Regions from separate parts of the Lentzea sp. NPDC054927 genome, predicted to be linked through region 3. Evidence: riboswitches for the same ligand, from Rfam matches in the RefSeq annotation. Region 3 holds a riboswitch; each other region holds the start of a gene.
The links. Region 3 has a riboswitch for cobalamin ahead of ACWGE0_RS17215 (CbtB domain-containing protein). Riboswitches for the same ligand answer to the same signal wherever they lie in the genome.

Region 1: another riboswitch for cobalamin. It lies ahead of ACWGE0_RS18265 (putative cobaltochelatase); the one in region 3 lies ahead of ACWGE0_RS17215 (CbtB domain-containing protein).
Region 2: another riboswitch for cobalamin. It lies ahead of ACWGE0_RS16170 (ribonucleoside-diphosphate reductase subunit alpha); the one in region 3 lies ahead of ACWGE0_RS17215 (CbtB domain-containing protein).
Region 4: another riboswitch for cobalamin. It lies ahead of ACWGE0_RS44345 (FecCD family ABC transporter permease); the one in region 3 lies ahead of ACWGE0_RS17215 (CbtB domain-containing protein).

The regions. Positions count from the first base shown of each region.
Region 1 is NZ_JBSGXZ010000010.1:186,842-189,031, reverse strand. Features, by position in the region: gene ACWGE0_RS18265 (putative cobaltochelatase) at 1-846, opposite strand, end outside; cobalamin riboswitch at 885-1,014, opposite strand; gene ACWGE0_RS18260 (threonine aldolase family protein) at 1,054-2,013, opposite strand; gene ACWGE0_RS18255 (TetR/AcrR family transcriptional regulator) at 2,024-2,190, opposite strand, start outside.
Region 2 is NZ_JBSGXZ010000009.1:8,196-10,385, reverse strand. Features, by position in the region: gene ACWGE0_RS16175 (LysE/ArgO family amino acid transporter) at 18-566, shown strand; cobalamin riboswitch at 764-989, shown strand; gene ACWGE0_RS16170 (ribonucleoside-diphosphate reductase subunit alpha) at 1,098-2,190, shown strand, end outside.
Region 3 is NZ_JBSGXZ010000009.1:224,622-226,811, reverse strand. Features, by position in the region: gene ACWGE0_RS17225 (phosphoribosyl-ATP diphosphatase) at 1-128, opposite strand, end outside; gene ACWGE0_RS17220 ((2Fe-2S)-binding protein) at 237-887, shown strand; cobalamin riboswitch at 936-1,112, shown strand; gene ACWGE0_RS17215 (CbtB domain-containing protein) at 1,145-1,333, shown strand; gene ACWGE0_RS17210 (CbtA family protein) at 1,365-2,120, shown strand; gene ACWGE0_RS17205 (YbaB/EbfC family nucleoid-associated protein) at 2,181-2,190, shown strand, end outside.
Region 4 is NZ_JBSGXZ010000073.1:12,152-14,341, forward strand. Features, by position in the region: gene ACWGE0_RS44340 (ABC transporter ATP-binding protein) at 1-103, opposite strand, end outside; gene ACWGE0_RS44345 (FecCD family ABC transporter permease) at 103-1,125, opposite strand; cobalamin riboswitch at 1,174-1,309, opposite strand; gene ACWGE0_RS44350 (hypothetical protein) at 1,330-1,866, shown strand; gene ACWGE0_RS44355 (YciI family protein) at 1,989-2,190, shown strand, end outside.

The sequences.
Region 1 (2,190 bases), on a different contig from region 3:
GGCGGCGTGCGCGGTGGCGGCGCGGGCGACGACGAGGTCCGCACGCATGCCGTCGACCTCGAAAGCCGCGCAGACAGCGGCGATCCGGCGCAGTTCACCGTCCGGAAGGGACACAGCTTTGAGCTTCTCGCGGGCGTGCTCGATCTGCCGCTTGAGCGCCGCGTCTTCTTCAGCCCACTTCGCCGCGAACGTCACGGGGTCGGCTTCGTAGGCCAGCCGGCGCCGGATCACCTCGGTGCGGACGCCGACGTCACGCGCCGCCTTCACCGCCACGGTCAGCCCGAACCGGTCGAGCAGCTGCGGCCGCAGCTCGCCCTCCTCCGGGTTCATGGTGCCGACCAGCAGGAACTGGGACGGGTGCGAGATCGACACGCCTTCGCGTTCGACGTGCGCGCGCCCCATCGCGGCGGCGTCCAGGAGCAGGTCGACCAAGTGGTCGTGCAGCAGGTTGACCTCGTCGACGTAGAGCACGCCCCGGTGCGCGGCGGCGAGCAGACCGGGCTGGAACGCCCGCACGCCCTCGGTCAGCGCCTTCTCCAGGTCGAGCGAGCCGACCAGGCGGTCCTCGGTGGCGCCCACGGGCAGTTCGACCAGCTTGGCCGGACGGCGTTCAACATTCTCGTGCGGCGCGTCCGGGCAGTCGGTGCTGCCGGGCACGCAGCCGAAACGGCAGCCCTGTGAGAGGTCGAGTTCCGGCAGCAGCGCGGCCAGGGCACGCACGATCGTCGACTTCGCGGTCCCCTTCTCGCCGCGCACGAGAACACCGCCGATGCCGGGATGCACGGCGTTCAACAGGAGGGCCAGCCGGAGGTCGTCATGTCCGACGACAGCCGAAAAGGGGTACATGCTCGGCGAAGTCCTTCCTCGGGTGTCCACGCCCGCGGTCGGTGATCAAGAGAGGGGCGAGTTCCTGACTCCCGGCTTCTCCTTCAGACCGGTCACAGTCGCGGGACGGCGCCGGATTCGCACCGGCTTCCTCGCACTCCCCTCACAGCCCCGGCATCGTCGCATTTCGCACCCGCGCTACCAACAGCCAGGTGAGCGACATCGCCCTCAGAGCAGGCTCTGGAACTCCGCCCAGGCCTCCCGGACCTCGTCAGCGGTCCATTCCAGCGCGGGCGCGGCCACGGTGATCTCGGTCTTGGCGAGCGTGCCGTCCCGCCAGAACGAGCCGAGGAACTTGCCGCTCAGCTCCGTCAGCAGCTTCGGGTCACCCGGTAGGTGCAGCGCGAACTGGTGGGTGTGCGGCTCCGGCAGGCCCATCGCCCCGGCCACGACCTTGGCGTGCTCGACGTAGCTGCCGAGCTTCGGGAGCACCGTGTCCAGGCCGTGCATCGCGGACAACGCCGCCGGCCACTGCTGAAACAGCATGCCGCCGTACCGGTGCCGCCAGACACGTGCCTGGTCGACGAAGTCCTGGCTGCCCGCGAGCGCCGCGCCGGACATGCCCTCCAGCGACTTGTAGAACGAGACGTACACCGAGTCGAACAGACCGGCGATCTCCGGCAGCGGCTTGCCCAGCCCGAACGTGCTCTCCCACAGCCGCGCGCCGTCGAGGTGCACGACCGCGTCCCGTTCGCGGGCCTGATCCACCAGCGTGGTCAGCTCGTCCCAGGTAGGCAGGACGAACCCGGCCTCGCGGTCCGGCACCTCGAGCAGCAGCGTCCCGTACGGCTCAGGACAGGTGGCCACCTCGGAGTTCGGCACCTTGATCGGACGCAGCCCGGACAGCACGGTCAGCGCGTCGTCCTCGTGGTTGAGCGGATGCGCCTGCGGGTGCATCGCGACGATCGGGTTGTGCGTGCGGTCGGCCCAGCACTTGAGCGCGATCTGCTGCGCCATCGTCCCGGTCGGCACGAACAACGCGGCCTCGGTGCCCAGCAGCTGCGCGACCCGCTCCTCCAGCGCGCCCACCGGGCCGCCGTCGCCGTAGCGGTCGGGCTCGACGTCCGGCACCGGGCCGAGCTCTTCGAGCAGGGTTCGCTTCGTGACTCCGGAGAGCTGGCGGTTCAACACCCCAGCATCAAACCTCAGCCGCGAGCGCGTCGGCGAGCGAGATAACGCCGGCCCGGATGTCAAAGGCGGTCATGCCCCGGTCGAGCAGGAACGCAATGTGCTCTCCCCTCAACACGGCGAGCAAGGCGTGTGCTTTGAAGGCCGAGCCGACCAGCTTCGCGAGCCGCTTCACGA
Region 2 (2,190 bases), 220 kb from region 3:
TGCTCGGCTTCGGCACCATGATGACCCTGATCGTCGCGATCGGCGCGCAGAACGCTTTCGTGCTGCGCCAAGGACTTCGACGTCAAGCCGTGGCCAAGGTCGTCGCGGTGTGCGCCATCTCGGACGCGATACTGGTGGCGGTGGGCGTGGCGGGGTTCGGCGCGATCGTCCGCAAGTGGCCGCAGGCGATCACCATCGCCGCGATCGTCGGCGGGCTCTTCCTGCTGGGGTACGGGTTTCTGGCGGCGCGCCGGGCGTTCAAACCGGGCTCCATGAGCGTTGCCGACAGCGCTTCGAGCCGCCCAGTGCTCACCGCGCTCGCGCTGACGTGGCTCAACCCGCACGTCTACCTGGACACGCTGCTGCTGCTCGGCTCCATCGCGGCCGGCCGGTGGCTCTTCGGAGTCGGCGCGGTCACCGCGAGCATCACCTGGTTCGTCGCGCTCGGGTTCGGCGCCCGGCTGCTCAGCCCGCTGTTCGCGAAGCCCCGCGCGTGGCGGGTCCTGGACGGCCTGATCGCCGCCGTGATGATCAGTCTCGGGGTCGCCCTGATCTCCGGGTGGTGATCATCACCAGCACCGCCGACACGGCCAGGACACCGCTCGCCACGGGCGCCGCGGCCCCGACGAAAAGGGACGTCGAAGCGAGCCCCGCACTGACCAGAGCACCGAAGACGACCCGAGGCCGAAGATCACCCACGCCGATGACCATAACCCACGACACGCGCATGTTGGGTGGCGATCAAGGCCCCACCCCTACATGTAGTATCTGCCGCGCTGGTGGTTCACCGACTTGGCGCAACGGGGTCGGTGAGGCAACAGGGAACCTGGTGCGAATCCAGGACTGCCCCGCAGCGGTGAGTGGGAACGAAAGCCGTCAACCAAGCACTGGGTCCCCGGACCTGGGAAGCGACGGCCGGTAGGCGCGAGCCCGAAGGTTCGAGCACGGCGCCCACGAGTCCGAAGACCTGCCATTGGTGTGCGCGCAAGCCTGCGCGCACGACACGGTGCCCCGAGGGAGGGCGGCTGTGTGCACCAGTGGTGTCTTCACTGGCGTGCGCATGCGCTTCCTCGTGGCTGATCTCGCGAGGAGAGAACGTGCCCGACCGCCAAACGTCATTGGATCGGCTATCTGGGGTCGTCAACGAAGCGTGTGCCGACCTGCCCAACGCATCCGCCGAGGCGGTTCTGGCCGAGACCAAGCGGAATCTCTACCACGGCATCACCGACGCCGAACTGGCGCTGGCGCCGATCATGGCCGCCCGCACGATGGTCGAACACGACCCGGACTACTCCTACGTCAGCGCCCGGCTGCTGCTGGACAAGCTGCGCGCCGAGGCCTGCGGCATCCCGCTGTCCCACGCCGAGATGACCGAGCGCTACCCGTCCTACTTCGCCGAGTTCGTCCGCTACGGCATCGAGTTCGGCCAGCTCGACCCCCGTCTCGCCGACTACGACCTGGCCCGGCTCGGCGCCGCGCTCGACGCCTCGCGCGACCTGAACTTCCAGTTCCTGGGCATGCAGACGCTGTACGACCGCTACTTCCTGCACCACGACGACCGCCGCTACGAGCTGCCGCAGGCGTTCTTCATGCGCGTCGCCATGGGCCTCGCCCTCGAAGAGGACGACCGCGACGCCCGCGCGATCGAGTTCTACGAGCTGCTCTCGTCGTTCGACTTCATGTGCTCGACACCCACCCTGTTCAACTCGGGCACCACGCGCCCGCAGCTGTCGTCGTGCTTCCTGACCACCGTGGACGACGACCTCGCCGGCATCTTCCACGGCATCAGCAACAACGCGCTGCTCAGCAAGTTCGCCGGCGGTCTGGGCAACGACTGGACCCCCGTGCGCGGCATCGGTGCGCACATCAAGGGCACCAACGGCAAGTCGCAGGGCGTCGTGCCGTTCCTCAAGGTTGCCAACGACACCGCAGTGGCCGTCAACCAGGGCGGGCGTCGCAAGGGTGCGGTGTGTGCGTACTTGGAGACGTGGCACATCGACGTCGAGGAGTTCCTCGACCTGCGCAAGAACACCGGTGACGAGCGCCGCCGCACGCACGACATGAACACCGCGAACTGGGTGCCGGACGAGTTCCTGCGCCGGGTCCGCGCGAACGGCCAGTGGACGTTGTTCTCGCCGGACGAGGTGCAGGACCTGCACGACGCGTTCGGGGACGAGTTCGCGCGGAAGT
Region 3 (2,190 bases):
GCCTCCTCCAGCACCTTCTTGCCCTGCGCATGGACGCCGGCCTCGAGCGCTGCGACGGTGCCGGAACCTGCCGGCTTGGTGGCGGCTCGTTCGGTCAGTTCGGCGAACAGGGAGTCGAAGGTCTTCACGGCACGACATCCTCCCATCTCCCGGACCGCCGTCCACACCGCGGTCGCATCTGTCCCAGGCCGTGGACGTGATCTGTCCTGCATGGACACCCGGTAGCGTGAACTTCCGTGTCCGAGTTCGCCGAAGTGCTCGAAGCGTTGCGCCGGGTGCGCGGCATCAACCCGTTCTTCGCGCTCGACGTGGGCCGTCCGGACGACACGTGGCTGCCGGGAACGGCGCTGCTGGAAGGCCCGGCGCTCAGAACCACGATCGACGCCATCGCGACCCGGTACAAAGCGGAGGAACCACGCGTAGCGGCCAGCCTGTTCTTCCTCAGCTACACCGCGCGGCTGCTCAGCCCGCTCACCGCCGCGAACATCCCGATCGACGTCCGGCCCGAGAACCTGTGGTGGCACCACCATCCAGCCAACGGCCTGAGCGTCCGCATCGACCAGCCGCGACTGGGCCCACCGGCCGCTGAAGCGCTCGAACCCGTGGTGGAAGCGATCCAGGCGGTCACGCCGGTGGCGCGCGGATTGTTGTGGGGCAACGCGATGTCGAACATCGCGGGCGCGCTCAAAATGGTTGTCCGCGCACGCATGCTCACGGCCGAGGAAGCGGAAGAACGCGGTGAACAGCTCATGAGCGCACCGCCGTTCGAACAAGCGGGAGAATTCATCAGTTTTCCGGGCGAAGTCACGTTCCGGCGTCGGTCGTGCTGCCTCTACTACCGCGTTGCCGCAGGTGGGAAGTGCGGTGACTGCCCACTCGTGAAGTGATGAACACGACAACTCTTATGGCCGGTTGTGTTTAAGCCACCGATCAACTTACGGTGCACGCGCCGCAGTGACGGGAAGCCGGTGAAAATCCGGCGCGGTCCTCGCCACTGTGACCGGGAAGCGATCCCCGCCGAGCACGTCACTGGTCCCCGCGAGGGGGCTGGGAAGACGCGGGGGCAGCGTTGATCCGGGAGTCAGGAGACCGGCTGCGGCGCCGCTAGGAGAGTTGACTTCCACGAGGTATGGAGGAGCCCGTCATGACGAGCCCCGCAGCAAATCTGTCCGCCGTCCAGGTGCCCAAGTGGGCCTTCGCAGTAGCACTGCTCGGCCTCATCGTCACCTACCTGGTTTTGCAGGAGAACGGTCTCGCGCTCGGCGCGGGTTCCGAGATGCTGCACGAGTTCTTCCACGACGGCCGGCACGCGCTCGGCGTCCCCTGCCACTGATCCCGATCTCTGATCCCGGGCAGGGAAGTTCATGACTACGACGTACAAGTCTCTTGCGCTGCGCGGAATCGCGGCCGGCGGCATCGCCGGTGTCGCCTCCGCGCTGGTGCAGCTGCTGGTGACCGAGATCCCGATTCGCGCCGCGCTCGCGGTCGAGGAGGCCAGGGAACCCGCCGGTGAGGCCGGCCATTCGCACGGCGGCGAGGAAGAGCTGGTCAGCCGTGGCGCCCAGATCGCGGGCGGCATGCTCGGCGTGGTCATCGTCGGCATCGCGGTCGGGCTGGTGTTCGCCACGGCCTACGCGCTGTCGAAGCGCTGGTTCGCCGGCCGCACGCCGTTCAGCCGCAGTTTCGCGTTCGGTGCCGCCGTGTTCGGTGCGGTGGCGCTGCTGCCGTGGCTCAAGTACCCGGCCAACCCGCCCGCCGTGGGCGACCCGGAGACGGTGAACTACCGGACCGCGCTCTACCTCGGTGTGGTGGTGGCCGGTCTGGTGATCGTGTGGGGTGCCAGCTGGCTCGCCGAGCAGCTGCGCGCCCAGTCGCAGCCGCTGCGGGTCACCGCGGTGCTGCTCGCGGTGGCCGCGGCCGTCGCCGTGGTCCTCGTGGCGTTCCCCGCGCCGCCGGACACGATCCCCGCGGACATGCCGGTGAACGTGCTGTGGCAGTTCCGCCTCAGTTCGCTCGCCCAGCTCGCCACGCTCTACGTCGGTCTCGGCGTGGTGTTCGGCCTGCTGATCGACCCGGCCACGCGCAGGATCAAGGCCGTCGAAAAGACTGCTGTCGCCTGATGGTGTGGGGTGGCCGAGGGTACGGCCACCCCGCCCAGGCGGCATTGGTACGTTCGGCGCATGCCTGACA
Region 4 (2,190 bases), on a different contig from region 3:
CGCTGCCGTTCGGGCCGACGATGCCGACGACCTCGTTCGCGGCGTGCAGCGTGATGTCCTCGACGATGTTCCGGACGGTGACGCCGGCGAGCTCGACGCGCATCAGCGGCCTCCGAACACGTACGCCTTGCGGCGCATCAGGAGAATGAAGCACGGCACGCCCAGCGCGGCCGTGATGACGCCGAGCGGCAGCTCTTCCGGTGCCGCGAGCATCCGTGCGGCCACGTCGACCCAGACCAGGAACGAGGCTCCGGCGAGTGGGGCCAGGGCCAGCACCTTGCGGTGGTCGGCGCCCACGACCATGCGGGTGAGGTGCGGCAGCATCAGGCCGACGAACCCCACCGCCCCGCTGACCGCCACCAGCACGCCGGTGATGGCAGCGGTGACGATGAACAGGTGCGTGCGGAACCGGTTGACCTCGACGCCGAGCGTGGTCGCGGTCTCGTCGCCCATCGCCAGGGCGTTCAGCGGCCGCGCCTTGGCCAGCAGGTAGACGATTCCGAGCACGGTCACCGCGGTGGCGATCGGCAACGACTGCCAGGTCGCGCCGCCGAGACTGCCGAGCAACCAGAACATGGCCGCCCGCGCCGCTTCACCGTGCGGCGCCTGGAACACCAGCAGCATCGCCACGGCGGAGAACCCGTACGCCAGCGCGGTTCCGGTCAGCACGAGCCGCAACGGTGTGAGCCCTCGGCTCGTGCGCGCGGTGATGTACACCAGCGCGGTGGCGCCGAGACCCGTCAGGAAGGCGCCGGTCGACAGGGCGTAGACACCGAGGCCGGACAACACTCCGAGCGTCGCCACCGCCGTCGCGCCGACGCTCGCACCCGATGAGATGCCGAGCACATAAGGGTCCGCCAGCGCGTTGCGGACCATCGCCTGGATGGCGACGCCGACCGTGCTGAGGCCGGCACCGACCACCGCGGCGAGCAGGACGCGGGGAAGCCGGATGTCCCAGACGATGTGGTACTGCCCGGAGAGGTCGGCGGGGATGGTGCCGCCGGTGAGCGCCGCCCACAGCAGTTCGAGGGTCACGCCGAACGGGACGGAGACGGGGCCGAGGGCCACGCCCGCGACGATGCTGACGGCGAGCACGCCGACGAGCACGCTGATCTTGCCGAGCACGGTGTTGATCGCTGGGTCCCTTCCCGCAGTCCACGGCAGGAGTCGGAGGTTCTCTGCACGCCGTGTGCGGGTATTCGGGCTCGTCCCTGACTCAGGGACCTACCGTTGCGGGTCAGCGCCGGATTTCGACCGGACTTCCCCCGTGCACGACCTCCGCACTGTAACTCACGGCCGTCTGCACAAATCCGCGGTGAGATGCGTCTGGTGGGCATGGACCTCGGAGAGCGAAGACGGCTGCGGCGCGAGCAGCTGCGGGCCGAGCACGGCACCACCAAGGTGATCCACAGGGACGATCCCCGCGTTGCCGTGCTCGTGGTCACCCTGGTGATCGCGGGCTCCATGATCGGTGGTTTTGCCCACATGCCGATCGGCACCGCGCTGAACGACCTCTACTGCACGCCTGCGTCCTGCGCGGCGCTGCCGCAGGTGCTGACCGGCTGGGCGATCGCGGTGGCGCCGCTGCCGGTGTACCTCTGGAGCCGCACCGCGGCACTCCACCTGGGGGTGTTCCTGGTCGGCTTCATGGGCACGCTGTTCATCACGTCCAACCAGGACATCCCGGTCGACGTCAACCCGATCACCGGCCTCTGGGCACTGCCGCTGAGCTACTTCCTGGTGGGCATGCTGTTCGTGCCGTTCACCATCGGCATCGCGTGGCTGGTCAGGCCGGCCAGGCGAGTGCTGACAGCGGCCGTCCTGCACTGGTTGCTGCTGCTCGTCCTGATCTTGTGGCTGGCCTGACCCCGCGCCGGAAAAGATCTTCGAAAGTTTTCTGGGGGCTCGTGTCGATCCGCTGCGGAGCCCGTTCGACCTGTGGATGCCAAGGGGCTGAGCGGCCCCGCAGAGACACAGGGAGACACACCGTGAAGTACATGATGATCTGGCGCGCCACCGACGAGGCCTTCGCGAACATGGGCGAGTTCGACTTCGACAAGATGCTGGAGACGGTCGGCCGCTTCAACGAGGAGATGATCCGCGCCGGCGTGCTGCTGTCCGCCGAGGGTCTGGCCGACCCGTCCGAGGGCGTGGTCGTCGACTACTCCACCGAGCCGCCGGTCGTCACGG